DNA from 3 places in the Arthrobacter sp. V1I7 genome. Region 2 is predicted to be linked to each of the others. Evidence: predicted binding sites of a transcription regulator. Region 2 holds the regulator's gene; each other region holds the start of a gene.

Region 1 (4,274 bases), 990 kb from region 2:
CTCGTCAAAGCCGGCCGCGCCGCCGGCAAGACCGTGATCACCGGCGCCGAGGTGGCCACGATCCAGGCGCTGGAGCAGTTCGTGCTGTACACCGGGATCCGGCCCAGCGCCGAGCAGGTCCGTGCCGCCGAGGATTTCATGCGGGCACAGTAGCCTGACCGCCCGGCAGGAAGGGCCTCTAGACGGGCTCCACCGAGATGGCCACCCGGTCCTCGCCGATCCTCGTGAGGACCAGGGTGGCCGCTTTTTTGCTCTTGTGTTTGCCGGCGGTGTTCTTCCCGCCCGTGTTCTTGCCGGCGGTGTTCTTCCCGCCCGGGAGGAGCTGCTTGCGCAGCTCCTCGGGCGTCACCGAGGTGCCGCGTTTCTTGATCTCCAGCACGCCGATGCCGCGGTCCTTGACCCACGCCTTGAGCGCTTTGACGTTGTAGGGCATCACTTCCAGGATCCGGTACGCCCGGGCGAACGGCGTGTCCACCTGTTCCGGTGCGCAGATGTAGGCGATGTGCTCGTCCACCAGGTGCCCGCCCAACTGGAGGGCGACGTCGGCCACCAGCCCGGCGCGGATGACGGCGCCGTCGGGCTCATAGAGATATCCCTCGACGGGGCCCACCGGGGCTGCCGGGCCGCCATCGAACTCCTCGGCGCTGGTCAGTTCGGCGGCGCCCTGCGGTCCGAGCAGCAAGGCGGCACGCCGGACGCCGGGACGCCGCACGGAGTTGAACCACAAGGCGACCTCGGTGACGTCCCCGCCGACCGAGACCCACTGCGCCTCGCAGCCCGTGGGCACCGCGTCATGCGGCATTCCCGGACCCATCTTCACCCCGACAGCGAGACCGGAACCGGCCAGGGATTCCGCAAAGGACAGCGGCGGGGAGAAGTCCTCCGGATCCCAGAGCCGTTTGGTCCCGGAGGTGGACGTGGTGCGGCGGGCGGGATCCAGCCAGACGCCGTCGATTCCCGCCAGGGGCACGGCGGTGGCGTCGGCATGGACCACGGTGGCGTTCCGGAACGGGATCAGGTTCATGGTGGCGCAGGCTGCCGTGGTCTCATCCTTCTCCACCGCGGTGACCCGGATGTCCAGGGACGCCAGCGCCATCGCGTCGGCACCCAGGCCGCAGCCAAGGTCCGCCACGTGCCCGGTTCCGGCCTCCGCGAAGCGCTGCGCGTGCCGGGCCGCCACCGTGAGCCGGGTGGCCTGTTCCAGCCCCGCCTGGGTGAAGATCATCTGCCGGGCGAATTCACCGAACTTGGCCTCGGCCTTGGTCCGGAGCCGGGACTGCGTGAGCGCCGCCGAAACCAGTTCGGGGGAGTGGCCGGCCTTGCGGAGCGAGGCGTTGAGCCGGAATGCCTCATCCTCCCGGTACGGTCCCAGGGACGCCAGCAGTTCCCAGCCTTCGGGATTGAGGAGTGGGGCGATCTGGTCCTGCGGTGCGTCAGCCATGGCATCAAGCGTAGTTCAGGCGCCGCTGCCCGGACGCGACGGCTAGGCTGGACGGCATGGATGACAGCGGCAGGGAAACCAGCAGGTTCGCCCGGCCGGCGCTGGTCGCGGGCCTCGTGACCGCCGTCGTCTGCGGGGCGCTACTGGTCATTATCTTCTTCCTTGACTCCTTCAATGCCACCGTCTACTCGGTGGGTGGCAAAGACGTGCAGGACGCCACCGACGAAGCCCGCTCCATCCGCGAGAGCTACGCCGCCGCCCGGATCGGCGGTACCATCTTCCTGATCGTCGGCCTGGCGCTCGCCGCCGCCGGCGGCTTCCTGCTCTACCGGGACCGGAATGCTCCGGGCCGGAACGACGCCGGGGAAGACGGCGAGGACGTGGATTTCGAGGATCTCGGCGGACAGTAGGTTACGGGCGCCCGCCGTGTCGTGGTACCGGCCCCGCGTTCACCTGCGACGTATTTCTGGCACTCGCCTTGACCGAGTGCTAACCATTACATAGAGTCGTCGTTAGCACTCTCCCTAGGAGGGTGCTAACACCTGAAGCTCCACAGCCTGGCTGCTGCCGGCACCGCGACGACGGTCTGTACGCCATGGCACAACAGCTTTAAAGTCCACGAATTTGCTGACGAATAGGAGAGGTCCTTGTCGGTCTCTATTAAGCCTCTTGAGGATCGTATTGTTGTCCGCCCGCTCGAAGCCGAGCAGACCACGGCTTCCGGCCTGGTCATCCCGGACTCCGCGCAGGAAAAGCCGCAGGAAGGTGAAGTTGTCGCAGTAGGCCTCGGCCGCATTGACGACAACGGCAACCGCGTTCCGATCGATGTCACCGTCGGCGACGTTGTCATCTACTCCAAGTACGGCGGAACCGAAGTCAAGACCGGCGGCACCGAGTACCTCGTGCTGTCCGCCCGCGACGTTCTGGCGATCGTCGTAAAGTAACTCTCTTGGACCCCGCGCCGCCGATCCTTCTTTGACGGGTCCGTTGCGCGGGGTTCTGTCTTGAAAGGACAAAACCATGGCAAAGCAGCTTGCGTTTAACGACGCTGCCCGCCGGTCGCTTGAAGCCGGCATCGATAAGCTCGCCAACACGGTCAAGGTGACGCTTGGCCCGCGCGGCCGCAACGTCGTGCTGGACAAAAAGTGGGGCGCCCCCACGATCACCAACGATGGCGTCACCATCGCCCGTGAAGTCGAACTGGACGACCCCTACGAGAACCTTGGCGCGCAGCTTGCCAAGGAGGTCGCCACCAAGACCAACGATGTCGCCGGTGACGGCACCACCACCGCCACAGTTTTGGCACAGGCCCTGGTCAAGGAAGGCCTCCGCAACGTTGCGGCCGGCGCCGCCCCGGGCCAGATCAAGCGCGGCATCGAGGTCTCGGTCGAGGCCGTCGCCGCCCGCCTGCTCGAGAACGCCCGTCCGGTCGAGGGAACCCAGGTCGCCAACGTGGCCTCCATCTCCGCGCAGAGCGACGAGGTCGGCGAGCTCCTGGCCGAGGCCTTCGGCAAGGTCGGCAAGGATGGTGTGATCACCATCGAGGAGTCCTCCACCACGCAGACCGAACTGGTCCTCACCGAGGGCATGCAGTTCGACAAGGGCTACCTGTCCCCGTACTTCGTCACGGACGCGGAACGCCAGGAAGCAGTCCTCGAAGACGCGCTGATCCTGATCAACCAGGGCAAGATCTCCTCCGTGCAGGAATTCCTGCCGCTGCTGGAAAAGGCGCTGCAGAGCTCCAAGCCGCTCTTCATCATTGCCGAAGACGTCGACGGCGAGGCACTCTCCACGCTGATCGTCAACCGCATCCGCGGCACGCTGAACGTCGTTGCCGTCAAGGCTCCGGGCTTCGGTGACCGCCGCAAGGCCATGCTGCAGGACATCGCCACCCTCACCGGCGCCCAGGTTGTCTCACCGGAACTGGGCCTCAGCCTGGACAGCGTCGGCCTTGAGGTGCTGGGTACCGCCCGGCGCATCACCGTCACGAAGGACAACACCACCATCGTCGACGGCGCCGGTTCGGCCGAGGACGTCGCAGCCCGGGTCTCCCAGCTGCGCGCCGAGCTGACCCGCACCGATTCGGACTGGGACAAGGAAAAGCTCCAGGAACGCCTGGCCAAGCTGGCCGGCGGCATCGGCGTGATCAAGGTCGGCGCTGCCACCGAGGTCGAGCTGAAGGAAAAGAAGCACCGCATCGAGGACGCAGTGTCCTCCACCCGCGCTGCCCTCGAAGAAGGCATCGTGGCCGGCGGCGGCGCCGCCCTCATCCACGCCCTCAAGGCGCTCGACGAGGATCCTGCCGTCCAGGCGCTCGAAGGTGACGCGGCCGCTGCCGTCGGCATCGTCCGCCGCGCACTGACCCAGCCGCTGCGCTGGATCGCGCAGAACGCCGGCTTCGACGGCTACGTCGTCGTTGCCAAGGTGGCGGAATCCGCCAACAACCAGGGCTTCAACGCCAAGACCGGCGACTACGAAGACCTGATTGCTGCCGGCGTCATCGATCCGGTCAAGGTGACGCGTGCAGCACTGCGCAACGCCGCCTCGATCGCGGCACTGGTGCTCACCACGGAAACCCTCGTGGTCGAGAAGCCGGCCGACGAAGAGCAGCACGCGGGCCACCAGCACTAAGGCGGGCCGCGGGCGCCTGCCGGCGCCGCAGCATTCTGAACACCAGGAAGGGCCGGACCAGCACAAAGCTGGTCCGGCCCTTCCGCTTTATCGGCCCCGGGAACGGCAGGGCCCGGAAGAGCCCGCGGCATTCCCTGTGATTGGCCAGACAAATTACGGTTCGGTAACGTTGATGCTTTGGAAACCGGCTGAAGGGTCTATT
Region 2 (4,274 bases):
GGGCTGATTGCCGACGGCCTGGTGGAGCCGGCGGCGGCATTCAAGGGCCGGCTGGTGCTCACGCTCAAGGGCCGGCTGCTCGCCGATGCCGTGGTCCGCAGGATCCTGCCGGACTGACCGGGCCGGACTCAGCAGACCGGACTGACCAGACAGGGCCGCTGGAGGCCGGACCTACGCGCCGGACTGCGCCGCTGCGGCGCCCTGCGCGCTATTTGATCCAGCGCAGGTTGAAGTCGTAGCGGTGCGGCTGGCCGCGGTTGACGTGGATGCCCGCCGCGACGGAAAAGCAGGTGACCGCAATCCAGATCACCGTGGCGAGGACCGCGAAGATGTTTCCCACCACGGGGACGAAGACCAGCAGGTTCGCGACCACGGCGGCGATCGTCGGCGGCAGCGTGAAGTTGAGGGCTTCTTTGGACTCCTGCGCCGTAAACGGGCCACGGTCCTTGAAGATCAGGTAGATCAGCAGTGAAGGTACGCAGCCGAGGATGCCGCCGAAGTGCGCGAGCGTGGCCCACTGCCGATCCTCGCTGGCCGTCAGCGGCAGCGCGTTGGCGGGAACGCCATGGTACGGGGGCTGGCCATGGCCGGCCTGGTTGCCCGTGTGTTCGCGTGCGTCATCTGCCACGGTTTCGTCCTTCGGATTGCTGTGATGCGTCGTTGCCTGGAGCTGCGGGGCCGCGCCGGATGCGCAGCCGCCGATCCCAGAATACTTGCTCGGAGGCCGAATCAAGGATCGGGACCTCATGGAACCGTCAGGAAATCGATGACCTCTTCCACGCGGCCCAGCAGGGAGGCCTCCAGATCCGCGTAGCTGCGGACGGCGCCGAGGAGCTTCTGCCAGCCCAGGCCGATATCCTCCTTCGTGCTGTGCGGCCAGCCGAAGGCCGTCAGGATGCCGGTTTTCCAGTCCGTGTCGCGGGGGATCACCGGCCACTTCTCGATTCCCAGAACCGCGGGCCGGATGGCCTGCCAGACGTCCACGTACGGATGGCCGACGATCAGGACGTTCCCGGCCGCGCCGGGGGTCGCCATCACCGCGTCGGCGATCCGGGATTCCTTGGAATCGGGCACCAGATGGTCCACGAGTACGCCGAGGCGGCGTCCGGGGCCAGGGTGGAACGCCGCGACGGCGGCGGAGAGGTCGTCAATGCCGTGCAGCGGCTCGACGACGATGCCTTCCACCCGGAGATCGTCGCCCCAGACCTTTTCCACCAGCTCGGCGTCGTGCTTTCCCTCCACCCAGATGCGGCTGGCCTTGGCCACCTGGGCGCGCTGGCCGTCGACCCGGACCGATCCGGAGGCGGTGCGGCCTCCGGCCGGGGCCCGGGCCGGCCTTGGGGCCGGTGGCATCAGCCGGACCGGCTGGCCCTCCAGCAGGAAGCCGAAGCCGAGCCGGAAGGACCGCGACTTGCCGCGGCGGTCCTCCAGTGCCACCACATGCATCCCGCCGGACTTCTCGACCCGGGTGACGGCGCCGACCCAGCCGGACTGGACCTCCTCAAGCACCATCCCGCGTTCCACCGGGACTTCGGGCAGCCGGGACTTGGCGGGGGCGGACAGGTCCTGCGGTCCCCAGTTCTGGTACGACATCTGTTACACACTGCCTTGCGCTTGGAGTGACACGGCGGGCTGTGCCCGAAAACACCCGCCCCGGGAACAACGCCTGGAGCGAATCCAATGCTAACAACGCGGCGACTCATATTAGACTGGTTAGCACTTAGGCATGTCGAGTGCTAACCCTGCTCTCTGCGGACCGCCAGCCAGGCGCGGCCGGACCGGGCGGCACCGTATGCGGGAAAGCCGATTGGAGGTGGAGCGTGAGCGAACCACGCAAACTGGAAGTGCTGCGCGCCATCGTGGAGGACTACGTCCATTCCCGCGAACCCGTTGGCTCCAAAGCCCTCGTGGAACGGCACCACCTCGGCGTGTCCAGCGCCACCATCCGCAATGACATGGCAGCGCTGGAAGACGAAGGCCTCATCACGGCCCCGCACACGAGCGCCGGACGGATTCCCACGGACAAGGGCTACCGGCTCTTCGTGGACCAGATTTCCGCCGTCAAACCCCTCTCTCCGGCGGAACGCCGGGCCATCCAGGCCCTGCTGGAAGGTTCCGACGACCTGGACGACGTCCTGGACCGGACCGTGCGGCTCCTTGCGCAGCTGACCAACCAGGTCGCCGTCGTGCAGTATCCGCATCTGAGCCGCGCCAAGGTCCGGCATGTCGAATTCGTCCTGCTGGCACCACGGAAGGTGCTGGTGGTCCTGATTGCGGACACCGGCAAGGTGGAGCAGCGGGTGATCGACGTCGGCCAGGACCTTCCGGACGAGGCCGTCGCGGAACTCCGGACGCGGTTCCTGGCCAGCCTGTCCGGGACGTCGCTGAACCTGCTGCCGCAGTCACTGCAGTCCGTGATCGCCAGCTGCCCGCCGGCACGGCGCACCGCGGCCCAGGCGCTGGCCCGGGGTCTCGAAGCAGTGGCCACGAGCAGCCGCGAAGAGCGGATCGTCATGGCCGGCACGGCAAACCTGGCCCGCTCCAACGTGGACTTTCCGCTGAGCATCGGCCCGGTGCTGGAAGCCCTCGAAGAGCAAGTGGTGATGCTCCGCCTGCTCAGCGACATGGCGGCGGATCCCCGCAGGGTGACCGTCAGCATCGGCCGGGAGAACCCCTACGACGGGCTCGCCGAGGCCTCGGTGGTGGCCACCGGCTACGGCCCGGACGCCACCGCGAAGGTCGGCGTGCTGGGTCCGACCCGGATGGACTATCCGACCACGATGGCCGCCGTCCGTGCGGTGGCCCGCTACCTTTCCCGGATCCTCGGGCCCTGACCGTCCACGCAGCAGGCCGACGTGCCGCTGTTGACCAGACTTCTTGCCCCCAAACAGGCAGTACAACCAGGAAGAGATACGAACTTTGAGCAGCCACTACGACGTTCTTGGAGTCTCCCGCGAAGCAACCGGGGAAGAGATCAAGAAGGCTTACCGCAAGCTTGCGCGGACCCTGCACCCCGATGTGAACCCGGGCGACGACGCTTCAGACCGTTTCAAGGCCGTCACCCACGCCTATGAGGTCCTCTCCGATCCGCAGAAACGCCGGGTCTACGACACCACCGGCAACGAGAACGGCACCGATAACGGCTTCGGCGGCGGCAGCTACGCCGGCCAGGGCTTCGCCTTCCAGGACATCTTCGACACCTTCTTCGGCGCCGGCGGCCAGGCCGGTCCCTCCTCCCGGGTGCGCCGCGGGCAGGATGCGCTGATCAGCGTCCGGATCGAGCTCCGCGACGCGGTGTTCGGCGTGAACAAGAAGCTCGAAGTGGACACCGCCGTCACGTGCCCCACCTGTGCGGGCTCCTGCTGCCGGTCAGGCACCCACCCGGTGCGCTGCGACATCTGCGGCGGCAGCGGCCAGGTCCAACGTGCCGTCCGGTCCATCCTGGGCCAGGTCATGACGACCGCACCCTGCGGCAGTTGCGAAGGCTTCGGCACCGTCATCAAGGATCCCTGCAACGAGTGCGCCGGCCAGGGCCGGATCCGCAGCCGCCGGACCCTCACCGTGAAGGTCCCGGCCGGCGTCGCCACCGGCACCCGCATCCAGCTCTCCGGGCAGGGCGAGGCGGGCCCCGCCGGCGGCCCCGCCGGCGACCTCTACGTGGAGATCAGGGTCAACAACGACGCCAGCTACGTGCGCGACGGCGACGACCTGCACGCGAGCCTGAACATTCCGATGACGGCCGCCGCGCTCGGCACCGAACTGACCCTCGACACCTTCGACGGCCAGCAGGAAATCGACGTGAAGGCCGGCACCCAGTCCGGCGAGGTCATCACCCTGCGCGGACTCGGCGTCACCCACCTGCGCGGTTACGGCCGCGGCGATCTCAAGGTCCACCTTCAGGTCGAAACCCCGGCGAGGCTCGACGCCGCCCAGGAGGACCTGCTCCGGCAGTTGGCGAAACTGCGCGGCGAACAGTTCACCGAAGGAAAGCTCGCTGCGGGCGGCGGAGTCTTCGCCAAGCTCCGGGACCGGCTCGGTAACCTGTAGCGGTGAGCAACCCGGTCTTCTTCACCGCCCCGGGAACCCTGGACCAGCAGGTCCCCGGTTCCCTCTTTGTCCTGGACGGCCCTGAGGCCCGCCACGCGGTCACGGTAAAGCGCCTCGCCGTGGGTGAAACGGTGGATATCGCAGACGGCGCCGGCAAGCGGCTCACGGGATCCGTGGCCGCCGTCGCGTCCGGCGAGCTGACGGTGGAGTGCGCCCGGCTGAACGCG
Region 3 (4,274 bases), 960 kb from region 2:
GACTTCCGTCCACTCCCTGCGGTCCCGGTACCGGATCGGGCGAAGCCGGATGTCACCGCATTCCAGCGTCACCGGCCAGTTGAAGCTGCCCCCCACGGGAGTTACTTGGTCAGGCTGGCGGTGAGGCTGGAGGCGAAGTCGGGCAGCCATTCACGCAGGCCGGGACCGAGGTCATCGCTGTCACAGGCGAGCTGCACGCAGGCCTTGAGGTAGCTGAGCTTGTCACCGGTGTCGTAGCGGCGGCCGCGGAAGACGACGCCGTACACGCCGTAACCTTCGCCGTCACCGGCTGCGAGCGACTGGAGCGCGTCGGTGAGCTGGATCTCACCGCCGCGACCGGGCGCGGTACCTTCCAGGACTTCGAAGACGGCCGGGTGGAGGACGTAGCGTCCGATCACGGCGAGGTTTGAGGGGGCATCCTCGACGCTGGGCTTTTCAACGAGGTGGTTGATGCGGACGTAGTCTTCGCCCCGGATCTCCTGGACGTCGGCGCAGCCATAGGCGCTGATCTGGGAAGGGTCCACCTCGATCAGGGCAACAACTGATCCGCCGGTCTTGGCCTGGACTTCGATCATGGTGCTGAGGAGCTCATCGCGGGCGTCGATCAGGTCATCGCCCAGCAGCACAGCAAACGGTTCGCAGCCGACGTGCTGCTTTGCGCGCAGGACAGCGTGGCCCAGCCCCAGGGGATCGCCCTGACGCACGTAGTGGATGTCACCGAGGTTGCTGGTGGCCTGGATGGATTCCAGCTTGGCGATGTCCCCCTTGGCTTCAAGGGTGGCCTCAAGTGTCGGGACACGGTCGAAGTGGTCCTCAAGCGCGCGCTTGTTGCGGCCCGTGATCATCAGGATGTCGCTCAGGCCGACGTTGACGGCTTCCTCGACGACGTACTGGATGGCAGGCTTGTCCACGACGGGAAGCATTTCCTTCGGCATGGCCTTGGTGGCCGGAAGGAACCTGGTGCCGAGGCCCGCAGCGGGGATGACGGCCTTACGGACGGAAGCGTTGGGTGTAGTCACCCGACTAATCTAACGGAGGTATTAAACATTCGGTAATTCTCTACAGCGGGTGATGGGCGCGGATCGGGCCGCGGCCGCGGATCGGGGTGCATACAGGTGGAAGGCCGCGTCATGAAGGCAACAAAGGAACAGATCCGTGCGGTCCACCGGACGCGGCGGGCACTACTGGGGCCGGCAGCTCTCGACGCCGCCGGTACAGCGATCGCGCATCACGGCCTGACGTGGGCCAACAGGGTGGCGGGCGGGCAACCCGGGACGTTCGCGGCTTACCTGGGAGTCGGCACCGAACCGCCATCCCTCCCCCTGCTGTCGGCGCTGCACGACGCCGGACACCGGGTGCTGCTGCCGGTGTGCGAACCGGGAATCAACCTGAGTTGGGTGTACTGGACGCCGACGTCCGCCTTTGTCCGCAGCCGCTTTGCCCCGATCCGGGAACCGGTCGGCGAACCCTGCGGCCCTGAGATCATGCGGTCCGCCGCCGGCATCTTCCTGCCGGCCACCGCCGTCGACCTCTCCGGTAACCGGATCGGCCAGGGCGGCGGCTACTACGACAAATTCCTGACGACGCTGGACTCGCTTTTCCCGGGCGGGTCCGAACCGGCCGACGGCGCCGGACCACTTCCGCCGCTCCCCGCAATCGCCGTCGTCTATGACGGCGAGGTCCTGCCCGCGGGCAGCATCCCCGTGGAGTCTTTTGACCGCAGGGTGCCGTCCGCCCTGACGCCGGGCGGGTTCGTCCGCCTGCTCTGAAGCCACGATCCCGGGATGATAGAATTAGCACTCAGGCCCTGCGACTGCTAAGGGACGGAAACCGTCGGTAGACATACCGGCAGTGACCGGACCGGCCAGCACGGGACCTGCTCGTTTGTCCCACAGGAGGATTTTCCAGTGCCCACGTATGCATATGCCTGCAAGGATTGCAGCCACGCCTTCGAGATCGTGCAGTCGTTCACCGACAACTCCCTGAGCTCCTGCCCCGAGTGCGAGGGAACACTACGCAAGAAGTTCAACAGCGTAGGCGTTGTCTTCAAGGGCTCCGGCTTCTACCGGACGGATTCCCGGGACGCCAAGGGCAGCACTGTCTCGTCGGCGCCCGCCGCGGCCCCGGCCGCTCCTGCTGCTCCCGCTCCTGCCGCCGCGGGCTGACCAATCGCCCCCGGCCGGGGTCTGCTGCTATTCCGGCAGACTGTCCGCCGTGCGGCTTGTCCACATACGGATCTCGGCGCCTGTCTGCCCGTCCCGCTCGGGGATAGCGTGGCGGCATGGCCACCGCCGTTAGCTTTATTCGTCCGCACGGGATTTTCCTCGCGCAGCCTCTCAGCGCAGACTTCCGCAGGGGTTTCATCCTTGCGCGCGGCCGTTCACCGCGTCCGCGTGCCTATGGCCCCCTCAGCTACGGCCCGCACCCCGGAAGTCCACCGCGCGCCCGCGGTCCGGGCGGGCTGCGGGGACGCAACGGCCTGATGGGCTGGCTGAACCGGAACCGGCGGCTGACAGTGGCCCTGCTGCTGTGCATCGCCGCCGGGATCACCGTCCAACAACTCACGCCCGCGCCGGACGATACTGTTGGCGCCCTCGCCGCTGCCCGGGATCTGCCGGCCGGCAAGACCCTCGGCGCCGCCGACCTGGTGGTCCTGAACATCCCACCCGGTCTGCTGCCCGGCGGCAGCTTCAGCGACGGTGCGTCGCTCCAAGGGAAGCAACTGGCCGTACCCCTGCGACAGGGCCAACTGATCTCCGACTCACAGCTGCTGGGTCCCGGCCTGCTGGCAGGAAATCCCCCTGGCTCGGCTGCCGTGCCGCTCCGGATGGCGGACCCGTCCTCCGTCCGGCTGGTCTCCCCCGGCCAACTGATCAACGTCGTGATGTCCGGCGACAACGGCTTTGACCAGCCGGGAACGTCCGAAGTGCTGGCCGCCGGCGTGCCTGTGCTGTGGACCTCCACGCAGGGCGGCAAGGCGGCCCAGTGGCTTGGGGACTCGGAGACGGACGGCCTCATCGTCGTGGCAGCCGACGCCGAACAGTCCCGGCGGCTGGCCGGCGCCTCCACCCAAGGAAAGCTGTTCTTCGTCCTCGTCGCGCCGGCACCCGGCTAGGCCGGCCGTCTTTGCTGGGCCGGCCGCCCTTGCTGGGCCCGGGCACTTTGCTGGGCCGCCGCCTTTGCTGGGCCCGGGCACTTTGCTGGGCCGGCCGTCTTTGCTGGGCCGGTACTTTACTGGGCCGGTACTTTGCTGGGCCGGTACTTTTCTGGGCAGGCCGTCTTTGCTGGACGGGCCGCCGTCCATGGCGGGTCCTAGCCCCAGTGCGGGGGCTTTTGTTCCTGCAGCCAGGAATCATGGTCGTAGCTGTCGGGCCGGTCGCCCCAGCGCCGCGGGTCGTCCTCAGCCGCCTTGTTCGGCAGCACGTCGGCGGCCACCACGCTGCTGCCCGCCGGAGCGGGCACGCCCACGCTGCCCGGCGCCTCCGCTGCGAGTGCGCCCGCCTCGGCGGCGATCTGTTCGGCGGCGATCTGTTCGGCGCGAGCGTCGTTGGCGCCCCGTTCGTCGCGAACTCCCGCGCCGACAAAGTCCGCTTCGGCGAAGTCCGCGTCGGCCCCGGCGCTGCCGGCCCGACCGGATTCCGGGGTGCTGGTGTTCTGAATGTCGCCGTCTGCGCTCATGCGGTCGGCCTCCTTAATGACTATTGCTGCTGCTTGCTGCTGCTCTCCATCCTGTAAGCCGTTGGTTGCTGTCCCTGCGGCAAAAGAAGCGGGGGCAACCGGCGCGGCAGTACCCGGCGCGGACGTATCCGGCGCGGACGCGGACCGCGCCGCCGTGGCCTGCGCGGCCGTGGCCTGCGCATCGTTGACGGCCAGATGTTCCACGTCGTCGTCGAAGAAGCCCGGCGAGGACCGGTGGCGGCTGGACGCCACCGGCTTTTCCAGGCCCAGGTACCCGCCGATCCGGTCAGCACAGGCGGACGGGTCGGTGAACACCTCGATGGTCCATAGTGGCATGTACCGCCAGCCCAGCCGCTCCAGCTGCTGCGGCCGGAGCCTGCTGCGTTCCCGCACTGTCATCCGCCGGTACTGTTCGGTTCCGTCGGATTCGATCGCCACGGGCCGCGGGATCTCGGCGTCGTCCTGCCCGATCGTCTGCAGGGGGTCGGCGGCGGCCACCATGTTGAGGACGCCGTCGTACTGGTGCCAGACCCGGGCGCCGCGGGCCCGGAGCCGGTCACCAAGATCGGCAACGAGCGGGTCGGCGCCCAGGGCCT

Evidence for each region. The regulator HrcA, encoded in region 2, represses chaperone genes, less so after heat shock. The targets are predictions, from matches to a motif close to TTNGCACTCGNNNNNNNCGAGTGCNAA.
Region 1: a site for HrcA is predicted at 1,908-1,934, ahead of groES (co-chaperone GroES). Genes of this name have one in related genera too.
Region 3: a site for HrcA is predicted at 1,794-1,820, ahead of QFZ69_RS04585 (FmdB family zinc ribbon protein). Genes of this name have one in related genera too.

What each region holds. Positions count from the first base shown of each region.
Region 1 covers NZ_JAUSYS010000001.1:934,507-938,780, forward strand. The annotation lists gene QFZ69_RS04500 (shikimate 5-dehydrogenase) at 1-153, shown strand, start outside; gene QFZ69_RS04505 (class I SAM-dependent methyltransferase) at 179-1,441, opposite strand; gene QFZ69_RS04510 (hypothetical protein) at 1,498-1,851, shown strand; gene groES (co-chaperone GroES) at 2,089-2,385, shown strand; gene groL (chaperonin GroEL) at 2,462-4,072, shown strand.
Region 2 covers NZ_JAUSYS010000001.1:1,922,528-1,926,801, forward strand. The annotation lists gene hemW (radical SAM family heme chaperone HemW) at 1-117, shown strand, start outside; gene QFZ69_RS08975 (DUF4870 domain-containing protein) at 209-628, opposite strand; gene QFZ69_RS08980 (DUF3097 domain-containing protein) at 745-1,593, opposite strand; gene hrcA (heat-inducible transcriptional repressor HrcA) at 1,821-2,834, shown strand; gene dnaJ (molecular chaperone DnaJ) at 2,920-4,047, shown strand; gene QFZ69_RS08995 (16S rRNA (uracil(1498)-N(3))-methyltransferase) at 4,050-4,274, shown strand, end outside.
Region 3 covers NZ_JAUSYS010000001.1:957,567-961,840, reverse strand. The annotation lists gene QFZ69_RS04600 (GNAT family N-acetyltransferase) at 1-96, opposite strand, end outside; gene galU (UTP--glucose-1-phosphate uridylyltransferase GalU) at 102-1,019, opposite strand; gene QFZ69_RS04590 (5-formyltetrahydrofolate cyclo-ligase) at 1,131-1,769, shown strand; gene QFZ69_RS04585 (FmdB family zinc ribbon protein) at 1,908-2,165, shown strand; gene QFZ69_RS04580 (Flp pilus assembly protein CpaB) at 2,282-3,115, shown strand; gene QFZ69_RS04575 (DUF4011 domain-containing protein) at 3,313-4,274, opposite strand, start outside.